3 regions of the Jeotgalibacillus malaysiensis genome follow, and region 1 is predicted to be linked to each of the others. Evidence: riboswitches for the same ligand, from Rfam matches in the RefSeq annotation. Region 1 holds a riboswitch; each other region holds the start of a gene.
What was found. Region 1 has a riboswitch for thiamine pyrophosphate ahead of tenA (thiaminase II). Riboswitches for the same ligand answer to the same signal wherever they lie in the genome.

Region 1 (6,009 bases):
TCGACACTAAAAACGCCGGCATAAAAAAGAGTGCGCCGGCTTCTGTTCCCATCAGAATCGCTGCATATGGCACTGCAACAAGTGATGCAAGAATACCTGTACCAATTATTTCACCAGCTGCAGCCATCCAGACCCTGCCGCTCCACGCATAAAAAAGTCCGGCAAGCGCTGCCCCGATCATGCCTCCCGGAAAGGCAAGAAGGGAACCTGTACCGGTCAGAATGCGAACGAGTCCCGTCATAAAAGCAATCACGATAGCTGGTCCCGGGCCAAATGCCACTGCAGCAATGACATTGATTGCGTGCTGGACCGGATAAGCTCTCGCAACACCGGCTGGGAAAGACACAAATGCTGAACCTGCTACTGCAATGGCAACGAACATCGCCATAATGACTAGCTTTCTTGTATTCATGAAAATCCTCCTTTATAAGAGGCTGTGATTCTTCGTACTTCCTCCTGAATATTCACGGCTTCTGTAATGGCTGAAATGACAGCGACTCCTGCAGCCCCTGCTTCCCAGACAGGTCCTGCATTGTCAGCTGTAATACCGCCAATTCCGATCACTGGCGTTTCAGGAAACCGGTCTCTCACCTGAATAATTTTGGTCACACCTGAAGGAGCCTTGGCATCTGACTTACTTTTCGTTCCAAAGACCGGTCCCATACCGAGATAGTCAGCACCATTTTGTATGGCTTCAGCCGCCTCTTCAACTGAATGAACAGAAACACCGAGTATCATCCTGTCTCCTACGCTGGCTCTTACAGCTGATGCCTTAGCATCTTCCTGTCCAACATGAATACCATCTGCACCTATTTCAAGGGCGAGCTCAACGTCGTCATTAATGATAAAAGGAACATCATAATCTTTGCATAGCGACTGGCATTTCACGGCAAAATCCTTTAATGCCTGACCAGTGAGTGCCTCCCGCCCCTTCTCCCTTAATTGAAAGTGACTGATGCCTCCTTTAAGTGCCTCTTCAAGCAGCTCAAGCGGATCCCTCAGCCCTGCATTTGGTGTGCCGAGAATATAGTAAACTGAAGGATTAGTGAACATATCTGATCAGCTCCTTTTGTGCGTGTTGACGGTAAGCACTGTGATTTGTGGGTCCATGACCGGCCCCTATATTTAATGAATGCTCTATGGCACTTTGAATGAATTGTTTCGCTGTCAGGAAAGCATCCTCAATGGAATGTCCTTTAGCAAATTCTGCTGTAAGGGCTGCTGAAAACGTACAACCGGTGCCGTGCGTATGCTTCGTCGGAATACGTGACGACCTCAGCACTAATGAACCGCCGTGCTGATCAAGATAAAAGTCTTCAGTAAAGTCCGGATCTTCACTGTGTCCCCCTTTGACAAGCACGCCCTGCGCACCACTTTGAAGTATTTTTTCAGCAGCTTCACGTCTTGTCTTTTCATCGGAGATACTGATCCCGCTCAACGCTTCCGCTTCAGGAATATTAGGCGTCACAACTGTAGCAAGCGGAAGAAGGTGTACAATCAGTGACTCCTTCGCCTCCTCCTGCAGCAGGCTTGCTCCCCCTTTGGCTATCATGACCGGGTCTACAATCAAATGCTGCCACTTGTAGTGCTTAATATATTTTGCTACCGTCTGAATAGTCTCAGCGTCAAAGAGCATTCCGGTTTTCAGTGCAGCAATCTCAAAATCCTCACCGACTGCCTGCAGCTGCTTTTCAATATTGCGAACCGGAACCGGTGCAACATCTGTTACACCGAGTGTATTTTGAGCTGTCACAGCCGTTATGACCGATGTGCCAAACACATTCAGCTCCTGAAATGTTTTAATATCAGCCTGAATGCCTGCCCCGCCTCCTGAATCTGATCCTGCAATGGTCAGTACCTGCTTCATCGTGACCCTCCTTTTTGAAACTTGCTTTCATTCATTGAATACACCGCATCTATAAAAGCCGTTTTAAAGCTTCCAGGGCTATATGACACAGCAGCCGCATTTTCACCGGCTTCACCATAAAATTGAACAGCTTCCGCTACAGCCTCGACTGATTGCTCGACGGTCAAAAACGCTGCTGTCACACTTGAGAGTAAGCAGCCCATTCCTGTAACAGACGACATGACCTGACGTCCTGCCTGAATCTCATGCACAATATCACCGTCTGTCACAATATCCACTGGACCTGTAACGGCTACAATCAAATCGTATGTCTGAGCGGCTTTTATTGCGAGTGAAGTCAGATCAGCATCACCTTCACCTGCATCAACACCTTTTGCAGACCAGTCTTTACGCATCATGGCAGCAAGCTCCCCTGCATTACATCTGATTGCTGACACCTTCACTTCTTTTAAGATCTGATCAATGACTGAGAGTCGATAAGAGGTTGCACCCGCACCCACAGGATCAAGTACGACCGGAATCCCTTTTTTATTTGCTGACTTACCTGCAAGAATCATACTTTCTACTGATCGCTTATTAAGTGTGCCTATATTGAGTGAAAGTGCATCCGCAATAGACGCCAGCTCCTCCACTTCCCCGGCTTCATCCCCCATGACAGGAGACGCTCCAAGTGCAAGCAGACCGTTCGCCTGAAAATTTGCGACCACATAATTTGTTATGCAATGGATAAGTGGTTTGTTTTCTCTCAATTGATTAATCATGTGTCACACGCTCCTTCGTTTTTATTGTCCAGCTCTCCATCGTCCATGCCTGCTCCCAGAAGTTCAACTCGTAATAGCTGCTTCTTCTAAAATGAGTCTTCAACTCTCTGATCCTTTCATCAGAAAGACCATCTGCCAGGTCATTCATTCTGTTAATCTGTTCTTCTACAAGCTCACCGAACCATTCAGACCCATACGTCTCGATCCACTTCTGATAAATCGGATGATCCGGTTTTTCATTTTTCAGGCGCTCACCAATCTCATAGTATAGCCAGTAGCACGGCAGGATCGCTGCAAGCACATCAGCCAGATCCCCTTCAGCTGAACGGTACATATGAGACACATATGCATAAGCGGTTGGAGACGGCTCAAAATTCTCCCAGTCCTTTTCCGTTACCCCAAGCAGCTCCATAAAGGATTCATGCAGCGCAAGCTCTGCTGCACAAGTCTGTTCTGAGTGGTGTGCAAAGCTTTTTGTCGTCTTCAGATCCTTCGCTTTCACAGCGCCAATCGCCTGTACCTTTGCAAAATGAGTCAAATAATACGCATCCTGCATCACATAAAACTTAAATACATCAAGCGGCAGACTCCCCTCAGCAATTCCTTTTACAAATGGGTGCAGAAAGCTTGCTTCCCAAAGTTCGTTACACTCTTCTCTTACTTCACTGCAAAATGTCATGTTTTTTCCTCCTTCATAAGATGAGTTTTTCCAGAGTCCGATTAAACAAGTTTTGTTAAAGTCATTCATTGAATCTATACAACTGATGATTGGAACGGAAAGGGGCAGCTCGCAGGAAGGGACAGGTGAGACAAAGCACGGTGCAGCCTGCTGGCTCACCGCCCAGCCGTGAAGTCCCCCTGAAGCGGAAATCATCAGCCCCCTTTACAAATACAAACAAAAAACGCCGCTTTCCAATTTCTCTGGAAAGCGGCGTATATAAAAGAATGGCATATACGGCCACTTTCCTACGCTGGTATGATCCAGATCAGGTGCGAAGGGTCCGGACAACAGTCCGTCTCAGCCGGTTTAACCGACTCCCCCAGTGGGTGTTCATTCTATTCAATTATTACTGCAGATTATCAACTGTTCTGCCGTCTGCTTCAACGCCCTTTAAATACTTAATCCGGCGCTGTGCAGATGTTTCACTTACCTGCTCATCTGCATGGTATGAAGAACGCACCATCGGGCCGGCTTCACAATGCTTGAAGCCTTTTGAAAGGGCAATTTCCTTCAGCTCAGCAAATTCATCCGGGTGGTAGTAACGTACAACATCCAGATGCTTTTTCGTCGGCTGCAGATACTGACCAAGTGTCAGGATATCTACATTGTGTGCACGCAAGTCATCCATCGCTTCAATCAGCTCTTCCTTCGTCTCACCAAGGCCTACCATGATGCTTGATTTTGTCGGGATATTCGGTGCAATTTCTTTTACACGTGCAAGCAGTTCAAGTGAACGGTCATACATAGCGCGCGCACGTACTCTTTTCGTCAGACGGCGGACCGTTTCAATATTGTGGTTGAAAATATCCGGCTCAGCATCCATCAGTGTATGAAGGCTTTCATAATCACCTTTCATATCAGAAGGTAACACTTCAACTGTACAGCTAGGCAGACGGCGGTGTATTGCACGCACTGTTTCTGCAAATACAGCAGCGCCACCGTCATTCAAATCATCACGGGCAACTGCTGTGACAACGACATGCTTTAAGCCCATCATTTCAGTAGACTCAGCCACACGTTCCGGCTCACCCCAGTCAAGCTCATTCGGCAGTCCGGTTTTAACTGCACAAAAGCGGCATGCGCGTGTACACGTATCACCAAGGATCATAAATGTTGCAGTTTTACGCTCACTCCAGCACTCGTGAATATTCGGGCACTTTGCCTCTTCACACACTGTGTTCAGCTTCTTTTCACGCATCATTTTCTTCAGCTTTTTATATGAATCATTCGTATTCAGCTTTACCTTTAACCATTCGGGTTTACGTACATGTTCTTTTGCATTCGTCATACTTTCTGTCTCCCTTCCCGCTTATAAATCCATTCTTCACTCTTATACTTCTCCTCAAGCTCTGCTGCTTCTCTTAACATCTCTTCTGGCGGTGTAAAAGGTTCCAGGTCAATATCAAGCCCTTTTATGAACCCTTCTCTAAATGCATCATTCACTTCTTTAAATGTGACAGGTTTCTCAAGTACATCATTAATCGCAACAGCCCGGCTGGTAAATGCACGCCGTGCACGTTCTTTTACTTTTTCACTTGGATAAATAAACAAGTCAAACAGCTTCTCTATATCCATTGAAATCGGGATGGAGCCGTGCTGTAGAATGACACCTTTTTTACGCGTCTGTGCACTGCCTGCTGCCTTCTTCCCATCTACCATCAGCTCATACCATGATGGCTCTTCAAAGCAGACGGCTGATCCTGCCTGCTTCTGTTTTTCTTCAGGAATTGAAAAATCAGCCGGAATCCCGAGCGCACGGTAGCCCTCAAGAATGCCCTTAGACAGCACAAGATAAGCCTCTTTTATCGATTTCGGCATGGCCGGATGCTCTTCAGATACAAGCACACTGTAAGTCAGCTCATCATCATGAAGAACAGCTCTGCCACCGGTCTGCCTGCGCACAAGCTCAACACCGTATTTTTCTGCGTTTTCAAGGTCTATACTGCCACCGACCTTTTGAAAAAAGCCGACTGAAATACCGGCAGGCTTCCACCCGTAGAATCTCAGCACCGGTGGAATCTTTCCTTCACTGTGCCAATTCATCAGCACCTCATCCATCGCCATATTAAATGCTGGCGTGCCGTATCCGGAATCAAGAAAATACCACGTTTCTCTCATCGTCTGCCTCCCTTCAGCAATTACATAAAAAAACACCACTGCCTTTTAAAGGAAGTGGCTTGTACGCGTAACTATGTAAGCATACTTCCCTCCGCTGGCATCATCCAGATCAGGTACAAAGGGTTCAGCAAAAGACTGTCTCAGCCACTCGGCTCCCCCAGTAAATAAATTAATGAAATTGTCAGTTAAAGAGTATCACAGTCATTTCCATAACGCAAAAATAAATTTGTGTTACAGAATCTGTTTCAAACTGATACAGCAACTTTTAAATTCCTGTGTAATCGTGTTCAACCCTTTTTTAACAGCGATAAATCAGAATTCATCTGTTATATAAATTTTCTGTACTAACACAATAACAGGGTGTCAATTGCATCAAAAGATGTGGGAGGCGGGATGAAAGACTAATCGCAGAATATGTAAAGTAATGAAATAAATTAAACAAAAATAATGACAGATAGAAATTTGAGGCGAACGGAGCAGAAGGCGGGGACTCCAGCGGCGGAAAGGGACAGGTGAGACCCTGGAATGCGAAGCATGAAAGG
Region 2 (6,009 bases), 1.2 Mb from region 1:
ACGGCTGGATTTCTTTCTCATGAGCTTCCATCGTGCTGAAGCTTGAAAATGCAGCTGCGCGCTGTGTTGTTAAATAAGGCTGGAAGATCGATAGCGTATTGTATCCTTTATTGATCTCACTGTGGTTCCAGTTGCCAACAGCCAGACTTCTGCTGTAAGGCAGCTGAGAACTCGCAACTGACACCACTCCATCGTTAGGGCCTGAAATGAATCCGCTTCCAAACCAATAGCTGCTAAATAGCGGGCCTGTACGTGTGCCGGCAAGTGAAAAGTAACTGTTTTGAGATGCTTCAAAGCGGTTATCGGTGATTGACCTGAAGTAATTCATCGTGCCAGTCTGAAGACTTTGCGTCCCCTCACTGTTTTGTCCAATCAGATTGGCAAGCCAGCCCAGTGACGTACTATTTGCCAGATCAGCAAGCTCACTGCCATAGTGAGGCGAGCTAAGTGTAATGACGTTGGATACAAGCGGGTATTTCCCCTCATGAATCAGGGCAACCTGCGTATCAACGCCTCCTTTACTAAATGCCACAATCACAAGCTTTTTCCCGCCAAAATGGGCAGAGATTTCTTCAAGTTGTCCTGCAAGCATCGCACCATTATCCCAATAGCTTTTTGGCGTGCCACCGGAATCATTTAGCTCGACAAAAGCAGTCTCATAGCCTGCTGCAACTGCACGACTGTACATATCATTTTCGTTATACCAGACAGTTGAATCATTTGTCAGACCCTGAACGAACACAATCGCAGGCTTTGCAGGGTCTATGTAAGCAGGGGCTTCACCAATACTGATTGTTCCGGGAACAAGCGAGTTACCCGGTGTCTTAAATCCTCCGGCAAAAGCGGCAGACGGCAGTGACAGAAGCAGGAACACAGCAATCAACAGGGAAAGCGTCTTTTTCATCCAATCTTCTCCTTTAAACAGCTGTACCGGGAAACCCCGACCATCTATGTATTTCGACATCCGGAAGGTAAATCCTGTATATTTCGGATAATTAAATTATGATTTATTTATGTATTGAGCTGAGTGGGTTTGGGAAGTTGTCGCTGTTTCCTCTCAGGATGTAGCATTCCCCGCCTGGGTTGTAGCGATACGCCCGGATACTTGTCACAATCTCCCCCGCACTTGCACCAATCCCCCACTTTCCACGTCATATTCGGCACGCTCACCACCCCAAAACATAAAAAAACCGGATACCCATTAAGATATCCGGCCCACCCACTATTCTTTTTCAAACGTCTTTGTACTTCTTACCGTATCAATCGGACGCACTTTACTTTCGATCTCATCCCGTTTCGGCTCTAAAAACGGTGGCAGTGAGAGTTTTTCACCGAGCGTTTCATACGGCTCATCACCCATAAACCCTGGACCATCCGTTGCAAATTCGAACAGAATCTGCGGTGCCACTCTTGCATACAGGGATTTAAAGAAGAAGCGGTCCACAAAGCCCGATGTCGCGAAACCGAAGCTCTTCATGCGCTCGTCCCATTCATCAAGCATTTCTTTATCCTCAAGTCTGAAGGCTGCATGGTGAACAGTGCCGAAGCCCTGCTGCGCCTGAGGTAAAAAGGTGTTGTGTTCGACAATCACACTTGCACCGTTTCCACCTTCTCCTACTTCAAATAAGTGAAATGATTTGTCTTCTGCCGTTTCTTTAAAGAGCAATACCTTCTCAAGCATTTCCTTAAAATAATCAAAGCGGTCAACGCGGACAACCAATGGCCCAAGCCCAGTAATGGCGTATTCAAGCGGTACAGGTCCCTGCTGCCACGGTGTACCTGCTTCTACACCATGATCATTTTCATCAGAAATCAGCTGATACTGCTGATCATCGAAATCAACAAAGGAAATCGTCTTTTTACCGAATTGCTCCTGTATGCCTTTGTGTTTCACATTCAAACGATCAAACCGCTTTTCCCAGTAGTTAATCGCTGCATCACTCGGTACACGGAAAGACGTTTTTGAAATTTCATTCGTGCCGTGATTCCCTTTTGGAATGCCAGGGAAATCAAAGAACGTCATATCGGTTCCGGGACTTCCTGTATCATCAGCGAAAAAGAGGTGATACGTCTGGATATCATCCTGGTTGACTGTCTTTTTAACCAGCCTCATACCAAGTACATAAGTGAAAAACTCGTAATTTTTTTCAGCACTGCTTGTGATCGCAGTGACGTGATGAATGCCTTTTAACTCTTTAATAGACATAATAATGAGCCTCCTCCAGTGCATTTTTCATACACATAGCATCTAATGATTCCAGACTGAATGCAAGAATAATGACCGCTCAAGTGTTAAAAATGTAAATCTGCTGAAAAGTGCTTCATAATAAGAAGTAACTACCTTACTTGAAAGGAGGAGCAATGATATGAGTATTCCGAAAGTGGATTTTTACTTTGGCGCGCTGCTGTCACACCTTGTGAACCGAGGATTCTCCCCTGTTATGAAAGAAGGCGGACAGGACCGGAGAATCTATGCGCTTGAAAATGAAACCGACAGCTACTTTATTTATGCAAAATACTCGTTTACACCCCGTTTTAAAAAAGAATCCCGTATCTGGACCTTCTCCTTTTACGATACAGAAATGGAAAAGACGCTTCGCAGCCAGCATGACAACCAGTATCTGTTCGCTTTTATCTGTGGTGAAGAAGACCTCCAGAACACTGAAATCATTTTACTGACAGCAAGTGAAGTATCTGAGTGTATCAAAACTTCAGAGAACGGACGCAAGTGGCTGACGATTGAGATGGCTGACCGCAAAAGGACCCTCACTGTCCGTGGAAGTGCACATTCAAAACCCGGCTATTCACTGAAAATTACCCGCAGCACAGACCAGCGGCTTGAAGAACTTCCAACTATGCTTTTTTAAAAAGGAGGAAAGCAGGCATGACGACCGAACTACCTTTTAACTTAAGCAAACCTTCACAGCGCGCATTCGATCAGGCAGGGATTAAAACGATGAATGATATAAGAGCGTACACCGAAAAAGAGCTTCTTTCCCTCCACGGCGTTGGACCAAAAACCATCCGTCAGCTGAAAGAAGCAGGTGGATCTTTCAAAAATACTTAAGAGGTGACGATTTATATGATGACAATCATTCTGATCTTTTTTGTATTTTTCGTGACCTTTTGCATTAGTGCCGTGATGAATATTTTGAATAAAACCACTCAGGGCCGGCACTGGTTCTATTCCGTATTGTTCAGCCTCGTGATTGCGGTTATTGGTGTGCTGATATTTGAACCGAGGGAATGATTTTTTAACAAAAAGTCATAATATGGTTCTAATTAGTTTTTCAGGGTGTTGCACATTCAAATCTCTGGTGATATAGTGGTCGTGCACAGAAAATTAAATACCGTTATCTGCACTAGGGGTGCAAATTAGCTGAGATGTGAGCATTAGCTCCGATCCCTTATGACTCGATCAGGATAATACCTGCGTGAGGAAGTGTAGTGACTTCTCTTTTTATATCAGGAGCAGTGGCTACATCTTTCGCGGATGTGGTCTTTTTTTGTGTAAAAAACTGCTCCTGGGAGGAATACTAAATGGAATGTGGAACAAGCAAAATTGTCGGATGCCGTTTTTCACTGCATCCAATGGCGGGAGATTTTATTTCGGTCATTAAAGGCGCGCTCGAGGCAACTGACCTGACTGGTGTCTGGAAGCATACAGATGATGTCTCAACCGTGATTCGCGGACAGGAACAGCATGTATTTAACGTGATCAAAGCGATTACGCTGCATGCTGCAAAAACCGGTGAACATGTCGCCATCAATGCAACTTTTTCAGCAGGCTGTCCGGGTGATACAGCAGGCGATTCTTATATGGACGTTGATCAAGAAGTGCACAACCATGAAGAAACAAAGCAATATGTTTCTTCACAATTCGCACTATACCCGATGAACAATCCGGATTATATGAGTGTCATCTACAGGGAAGTAGATCGTGCAAAGGAACGCGGTGTATTCAATGACTCTATGCATTATGCAAGCGGGATACATGGAGATATTCATGAAGTGTTTGATTTTTATGAGGAGACTTTCGGTAAGTCAAGATCAGATGAGCACCGGCATTTAGTGATGACCATGTCAATGAGTATCAATAGTCCATCTCACAAGGGGGATCACCATGCTTAAGAGTTGGAAGCTGAAAGAAGTCGTTCTGATGTCGCTATTTGCAGTTGTATTCGGCATTATTTACTTATTGTTTGTACATATCGGAAACATCTGGGCATCTTTGATTGGTCCGATTGCATATGAATGGATCTTCGGTATCTGGTTTATCGTGTCTATTATTGTCATGGCGATCATCCGAAAGCCTGGTGCTGCAGTGATTCCTGAGACCATGGCTGCTGCGATTGAAGTCATGCTTGGGAACGCACTCGGTCCCCGTTTGATTTTAGTAGGAGTGATTCAGGGACTTGGAGCTGAAGCTGTTTTTGCCGCCACGAGGTATCGCCATTTTAACCTTGGGATTTATATGATGGCTGGTGCGGGGGCCGCGGTGTTCAGCTTTGTGTACGGGTATCTGTTAGGCGGTTTTGCAGCGCTCAGCACTGAATATGTATTACTGATGTTTGTGATCCGTGTGATGAGTGGTGCCGTTATTGCAGGAATTGGCGGTAAATACCTTGTAGATGCACTGCTTGCGACAGGTTCGCTGAGAGGCTATGCCATTACAAAGCGTGATGCACATGTATAACGTCATCTCTTTGCAGAATGTATCATTCCGTTTTCCAGATGATGCGGAGCCGGTATTTGAACAGCTGCATTTTGAGGTAAGAGCCGGCGAACGTGTTGTGATCACAGGACCAAGCGGGTGCGGGAAGTCTACGCTTTTATACCTGCTTAACCGCCTTTACCCTGAAAACTGTGACGGGATCATCTCAGGACAGGTTGACCTGCTCGAAAAGGCAGCAGCTGACTATGCACCAGGTGAAATTAATCAGCGGATTGCCACTGTTTTTCAGGATCCTGACAGTCAGTTTTGTATGCAGACCGTTGAAGAAGAGCTCGCTTTTACACTTGAAAATGTGGGTGTACCATCAGATAAAATTAATGACCGGATCGAACAGGTGTTACAGGAAACCGGGCTGGAATCGTTCAGGGAATCTGTTATTCAGACACTGTCAGGCGGTCAGAAGCAGCGTGTCGCTACTGCATGTGCGTGGGTGTTAGAGCCTGAAATTCTTCTGCTTGACGAGCCGCTCACACACTTAGATCCGGTGACCGCTCAGGAGTTTGTCGCTTGGCTCCGCGGCCTTCATGAATCAAAAAACCTGACAGTGATTGCGATTGATCATCAGGTTGCTTTATGGAACGACTTTTTTGACCGGGAATGGCAGATGGTTGCTTCAAAACCTGTTGAACAGGCAATCACAAGGGAGCAAATCCAGACAGATCAGATCGCTTTAGCTGCAAAAGGCCTGGCTGTAGAGCCAATTGTTTCACCAGCCACTTTTTCATTAAAAAAAGGAGAGATTGCAGTTCTTGCAGGTCCAAATGGCAGTGGAAAATCCACGCTGCTGAAGGCATTGTGCGGGCTGAAATCCACTGGCGGCCAGGTAGAACCAAAACGGATCGGATATGTACCGCAGTCTCCTGAATTCTTATTCTTAACGAAGTCAGTCAGAGAAGAGCTTTTATTTGGCGGAGGATCAGATGTGGAAGATATTCTCAAGCGGTTATACCTGAATAAAGTGAGTGAATCAAATCCTTTTGCTGTCAGTCATGGTCAAAAGAGACGGACAGCGATTGGTGCCATGCTTTGTGACGGACGGCCTGTGATCGTAATGGATGAACCGACTGCCGGACAGGACAAAGCTACTTTACGGGAGCTTGAAAATCTGATTACAGCGCGCGCAAATGAGGGCGTCACATTTCTGATCGTGACGCACGATATGAATTTTGCAGACCGTGTGGCAGATTCACTGCTTTTATTACATAAAGGCAGTCTGAGCGGTCCATTCAGTCCTACTACAGTCTGGCAAGATCAAGAGCTTCTTAAACAGCACC
Region 3 (6,009 bases), 1.1 Mb from region 1:
CATTCTGCGGACAGAGAACGTCAGAATTTCTGTCCCCGACACATCTACCGCTTCTTTTTGTATATCAAAATCAGGATACTTACCAGTGCCTAATAACAATCTTGATGAGAATTCGTGATTTCCTATCTTTAACATGCTTATCCGCCTCCTACAAAATGTACTAACTCAATTTTGTCTTGATCGAAAATGAGCGCTTCTGTATGTTCCGCTTTATCCATGATTTCAGCATTCTTTTCGACAATGACTACTTTATGCTGCAATTCAAAATGCTGAAGCAGTCCAGCTATCGTTTTCACTGTGTCTGGTACCTCTACCTGATCTCCATTGATCGTCAATCTCATTTTCTTCACCTCGCGATTGAATTTGTATTCCTGGTCAGCCGGTCCAGACGAAAAGAGGATAGATCGACTGCAGGTGATTTTCCTTCAATCAGATCCGCCATCACTTCTCCGGTAATTGGCGACAGTAATATGCCATTTCTAAAATGACCTGTCGCAATAAACAACCCCTTGTAATCGGGATGTTCATCTAAATAAGGCAGGCCGTCAGCGGTTTGCGGCCGGATACCGGTCCAGGCTTTTTCCCACTCGCCCTGCGATATGGAAGGTACCAGCTTACGGGCGTTTTCCATTAATGAAAAAATTCCCTCCAGCGTGACTTTTTGGTTAAACGTATTTGGCAGGACTGTTGCTCCTACAATGATTCTTCCGTCTTTTTTCGGGACAAGATAGCAGCCCGGCGTGAAAATGGTGCTTGTTAATAAGGGAGCCTCTGTCCGTACGGAAAAACATTCGCCTTTCACGGGATACATGTTGAGCTGTAGGCCTGTTTTCGTTAACAGCTTCTCGCTCCAGGCGCCACCTGTTACTACAACGTTACTGCTCATAAAATCACCTTTATTCGTAGTAACCCCTGTGATTTTTCCGTTAGAGAAATGCAGGGAATAAACCTCCAGACCTTCTTTAATCACGCACCCGAGTGCTGATGCGGACTTTAAAAAACCTAATGACAGCTGAGGTGCTGATACCTGACCATCTTTTTCAAGGTACATGGCCCCAATGACTTCATTTGACAATGCCGGCTCTCTCTTTCTCGCTTCTTTACCAGTAAGCAGCTCCGCAGTTTCTCCATTCTGTTTGTGGATTTTACTGATTCTCTGGTGTTCCTGCAGATCCCGCTCAGTTAAGGCAAGCCTCAGCATGCCCTTTTCCACAAGCTCAATTTCAACACCGCTGGTCATCTTCAGCTCATCTGCCAGGTTGCCAAATAACGCTCTGCTCGTTCTCGCTAATTGAAAAAGCGGACTCTCTCCATCTAACTCGGCCTGGGCGCCAAGCATTCCGGCTGCTGCTCCGGATGCTTTGCCTGCAAGTCGGTCTTTTTCCAGCAGCAAAACCTTCATTCCTCTTTTCGATAAATTAAACGCTATTGCTCCACCGATGACTCCGCCGCCAACGACTATGGCATCGTACGTTTTATTCATGTAACTCTCTCCTTACCTATTTCAGACATCATATTGTTTAGATAAATAGGATCGATATTGCTGTACCGCTTTTAAAGGGTTTTTTGCGCCCAATATCCCTGACATGACAGCGATTCCTTGTGCTCCTGCTCCGATCACATCTGCACTGTTTGCCGGTTTAATTCCACCAACTGCTATGACCGGAATAGAAATTGATTGAGATATAAAGCTTAGCTGCGCTAACCCTTGCGGAATTAATCCCGGTTTGGATTGAGTTGAATAAATATGCCCAAAGATGACATAATCCGCCCCTTGCTGCTCAGCAATTTGAGCTTCCTCAAGGGAATGAACTGAACAGCCAACTGTCAGGTTTTTAAATGTTTGTTTTACGAGCTCAACAGGCAGCGAATGAAAAGCTAAGTGAACGCCTCGCACATTTGTAACGCAGGCAACATCCGCCCGGTCATTAATGATTATTTTTGAAGGGGGGACTCCCGTGTTTATTAAAAGCTCTACCATTTCATATATTTCTTTTGCTGTTTTGGTTTTTTCACGCAAATGGATAAAATCGATTTCCGGATGAATGCTCTCAATCATGTCTGCTAATTGTTCAGATTTTTGTGTTCCTGTCGAGATCAAATGCAACTTTCCGGGTTTCAATATTTCGCCCCCTTTCTTTACACTTATCACTTTTCTTAAAAGAAAATCTCCTGACAAATAAAAAAAAACCACTCCAGCGATGGAGTGGTTTTGGGTATGTTTTATGAATGAATATAACATAGATCAACCACTTCCCTACGCTAGTTTCAACTAGATCAGGTTCGAAGGGTCCGGATTGCTCCGTCTCAGTCCCGAAAGACTCCCCTAGTGTTTTTATATTCAGTTTTTTTAAATTCTATAAAGTTAGCGTAACATCTTCTGTAGGATTTATCCAGTTCATTTTATATACAACGCTCTGAAGTGAAAATTCCAAGAAAAAAATTGTGTATTACTACCATAGTTGAAGCGTGCGGGAAGAACGCTGTGCTATCCTTCCTCCAGCAGGTTTCAATGAATTAAGATAACATCTGTAAATGAGAGTGGATTCAAGCACTGAAGATGACAGTTGCAATCAGTAGTGTAAATCCGGGCTTTCTCTGATTCATTTCTTACATATCAACCTGAATATACATGGAACTAACAATTGAGGCAGAATAAAAGGAATCCCGCTGCCTGAGTGAGAGGCAATGGGATTTTTGATCCATAACAACTTAATGTTTTATCGGTGGAATCGTGATATTTTTTTCATCATTTAGGGAAACATGTAACTCATGCTCCCGATTCATTGAAGCGAAAAAGACATCCCTTATATCAACAATGCCTTTGTTAGATAACTGTTGTTGCAGCCAGGCTTCATTCAGATTAAAATCCTTCAAAACGTTTGAATAAATGGTTCCTTCTATAATAACCGGAAAGGAAATAGCAGATGTTGTTTTTGCCATTTTCATATCTTCTAAGGTAACTGAATGCTTTTGTGGTTTCTTTAAAACGCTCAAAGAACCATTCGCTTCGATAATGGCTGTTTCAACTTCACTAATATCAAAAACGCTTTTTTCCCTGAGCATTTGAAGGATATTATCAATCGAATAACGGATTTTCTTCATGTTTTGATTGAGGAATTTTCCATTTTGTATAATCACAGTCGGTTCAAATGTCAGCAGTCTCCCTATTTTCCGGTTGGAAATCTTCCACTTTGCAACAACCTTCTGAAGAATGCCAAGCGCAATGACTGCAGCTGCAGTCGGGAGATGGTCAATATTTGGATCTGCAATATCGGCTCCAACAACTGCCCCCAATGTGAGGATAATTAAAAAGTCGAAGATCGGTAATTCCCCGATTGCCCGTTTTCCCATGAATAGGGTGACAAAGAGTAGCAGGGGTAAAATTGTAATGATTCTCCCAAGAACCAGAAGTATATCCTTTATAGATTCAACCATTTCTTTTACACCCCTATCTGCACTTTTAAATTACCATCCTCAGCTTAGTTTAGTCATAAAGAAATTAGATATTAAAAGCTTGCCCCAATGGTCGGCCGGACTTACCTATTTCTGCTGAGTAATTTCTGCCAGTATTTCAAAGGAACGGAGACGGGCTTTTTGATCGTAAACCTGGGCGATTGCCATGATTTCATCGGCTTGACTTTCATCCACAAACTTTTCCAGCTGTTCTTTTACAGTTTGAGGACTGCCGATAATCGAGGTGCCTAATTGACTCTCAAGGGCAGCTAATTCATAGTCGCTCGCTATATCCTTAATATTATCCACTGGCGGCTGCAATGGGATTTCGTTTCCGCGCATCAAATTCAAGAACTGCTGCTGTAATGTTGTAGCCAGCCATTCAGCTTCCTGATCCGTGTCGGCCGCAATGATGTTCAGCCCTACCATTGCATGCGGTTTGTCCAGTACTTTAGATGGCTTAAATGATCGGCGATACAGCTCGATAGCCGGCAGTGTGTTATGCGGTGAGAAATGGCTCGCATAAGCAAATGGCAGGCCAAGCTCTCCTGCCAGCTGGGCACTGAATCCGCTTGAACCTAACAGCCAAACAGGGATGTTTAGTCCCTCACCCGGAACTGCTCTTATACGACTAAATCCTTGTCCCAGAGAAGGGTCAAAGTAATTCCGGAGCTCAGCCAGCTGCTCAGGGAAATCTTCTCCTGAACTTCTTAAGTCACGTCTTAATGCACGTGCTGTATGCTGATCAGTACCCGGTGCGCGGCCCAGGCCAAGATCAATACGTCCTGGATATAATGATTCCAGCGTACCAAATTGCTCAGCAATCACAAGAGGTGCATGATTCGGCAGCATAATACCGCCTGAACCTACCCGGATTTTTGATGTGCCTGCTGCAACGTGGGAAATGACTACCGATGTTGCGGAGCTTGCGATAAACGGCATATTATGATGTTCAGCGAGCCAGTACCGGTTATACCCAAGCTTTTCAGCAAGCTGGGCCAGCTCCAACGTATTGCGAAAAGAATCAGCAGGTGTACTACCCTCTGAAATTGGAGCGAGATCCAGGACCGAGAATGGAATATCGGTCATTTTTTTTGTATGATTTTCAGACATATGCTCATCTTCCTTCTTATAAAATTATTTCAATCCTATAAAAGAATTTACAGGTTGTTTTCTTAGTCTTTTTTAATGCTTCAATCTGAATCACTTGAATGTAACTGGTCAAAAATCTCTGTAAGAGCGATCATTTCATCAGCGTCAGCCGCCACTTGAACGGCTGACTTCCTGCTTATATTCAATATAATTTTTAAAGCCGGCCTGTACCTTAATGGGTTGGAAAGTAAGGTAAAACAAATTCTCCAAGTTCCTGAATGACTTCCTCTGGAGGACGCTTAGAAAAATACAGAACAAAAGCCAAATGGTTAACACCAATCGCTTGAAATTGATGAAGCAGATCAACTAAACGGTTTCTTCCCACGGCATAGCCTAAGGGTATGGGAACAGGCATTTCATCGGGATTTTCCAGTAAATCGATGAAAAGGCTTTGAGAGAAGGGTTTAAAATCTCCTGGAGTATGAACTTCAGTTAAAGCACGATAATCCTGAATCAGCTGCTCCTGTTGAGTAAGGCCTCTTGGGTATTGAATCCACCCATCCCCATTACCGGCGATCCAATCGATAGACTGGTTACTAAATCCAGTCACCATGGTCGGAATGGAAGAGACGGGCTTTGGAATTAACCTCATATCTGTACCATCAATCAGACCGGTTCGACTGTTGATTGTTGGCTGGTCCTCTCTTAAAAGCTGGTCAAGAACTTCAAAGTTTTCTTTAAATAACAGACCGCTTTCCTGCTTGGATACCCCCAAAGCCGTAAAGTCTTTTTCCCTGTCTCCTGATGCCACGCCCATAATCAGCCGGCCTGGAAACAATTGATCTATTGATGCAGCTTCCTTGGCTACTCTGACTGGGTGGCGCAAAGGGAGAACTACACTTCCTGTCACTAACGCAATGTGCTTCGTATAGGCAGCAAGATACGTCAAGTAAATCCATAAGTCGTACTTTTGGCCGTTATCATCAATATTCAAGTTCTGCATCGTCACATCACGGAGCCATAAGGAAGCAAAGCCGTATTCCTCAATTTGACGCGCAAGCGCAAGCTGATTCTCCATAATCGGATTTTTAGACATCCTGGCAGTCGGGAGGACAAATCCGAGTGTCATTTTATCTTTCTGGTACATGCTGTTATAAGCACGATGATTTTGAAAACTCACTCCTGGTCCTCCTTAAAAGGTTATATTTTTAAGCCTATATACTTTTCAAGATTTTTAATGGTTTCTTCATTGCGGCGATAATAAGTCCATTGTCCGATTCGTTTCGACTCCACCAGCCCGCTTTGCAACAGGATGGACAAATACTGGGAGGTGGTGGACTGTGATAGTCCTACCGTACTGCGAATATCACTAACACAAACCCCGCCTTCAAAGTCCTGTTCTTTTATAACATGGGCCTGCGTGGAAAAATTATGTTCAGGTTCTTTTAACATTTGCAGGAT

Region 2: another riboswitch for thiamine pyrophosphate. It lies ahead of LG330_RS17510 (YkoF family thiamine/hydroxymethylpyrimidine-binding protein); the one in region 1 lies ahead of tenA (thiaminase II).
Region 3: another riboswitch for thiamine pyrophosphate. It lies ahead of tenI (thiazole tautomerase TenI); the one in region 1 lies ahead of tenA (thiaminase II).

What each region holds. Positions count from the first base shown of each region.
Region 1 covers NZ_CP085252.1:1,012,001-1,018,009, reverse strand. Annotated here, with positions in the region: gene thiW (energy coupling factor transporter S component ThiW) at 1-412, opposite strand, end outside; gene thiE (thiamine phosphate synthase) at 409-1,053, opposite strand; gene thiD (bifunctional hydroxymethylpyrimidine kinase/phosphomethylpyrimidine kinase) at 1,043-1,867, opposite strand; gene thiM (hydroxyethylthiazole kinase) at 1,864-2,628, opposite strand; gene tenA (thiaminase II) at 2,621-3,307, opposite strand; TPP riboswitch at 3,575-3,680, opposite strand; gene lipA (lipoyl synthase) at 3,696-4,637, opposite strand; gene LG330_RS05715 (biotin/lipoate A/B protein ligase family protein) at 4,634-5,467, opposite strand; TPP riboswitch at 5,537-5,636, opposite strand.
Region 2 covers NZ_CP085252.1:3,385,136-3,391,144, forward strand. Annotated here, with positions in the region: gene LG330_RS17490 (esterase/lipase family protein) at 1-904, opposite strand, end outside; gene LG330_RS17495 (ring-cleaving dioxygenase) at 1,223-2,200, opposite strand; gene LG330_RS17500 (hypothetical protein) at 2,367-2,867, shown strand; gene LG330_RS17505 (DNA-directed RNA polymerase subunit alpha C-terminal domain-containing protein) at 2,885-3,067, shown strand; TPP riboswitch at 3,355-3,458, shown strand; gene LG330_RS17510 (YkoF family thiamine/hydroxymethylpyrimidine-binding protein) at 3,541-4,131, shown strand; gene LG330_RS17515 (ECF transporter S component) at 4,124-4,696, shown strand; gene LG330_RS17520 (ABC transporter ATP-binding protein) at 4,689-6,009, shown strand, end outside.
Region 3 covers NZ_CP085252.1:3,479,636-3,485,644, reverse strand. Annotated here, with positions in the region: gene LG330_RS18095 (thiazole synthase) at 1-135, opposite strand, end outside; gene thiS (sulfur carrier protein ThiS) at 138-341, opposite strand; gene thiO (glycine oxidase ThiO) at 347-1,483, opposite strand; gene tenI (thiazole tautomerase TenI) at 1,505-2,242, opposite strand; TPP riboswitch at 2,238-2,338, opposite strand; gene LG330_RS18075 (DUF421 domain-containing protein) at 2,713-3,438, opposite strand; gene LG330_RS18070 (LLM class flavin-dependent oxidoreductase) at 3,544-4,569, opposite strand; gene LG330_RS18065 (TIGR03571 family LLM class oxidoreductase) at 4,781-5,728, opposite strand; gene LG330_RS18060 (ArsR/SmtB family transcription factor) at 5,749-6,009, opposite strand, start outside.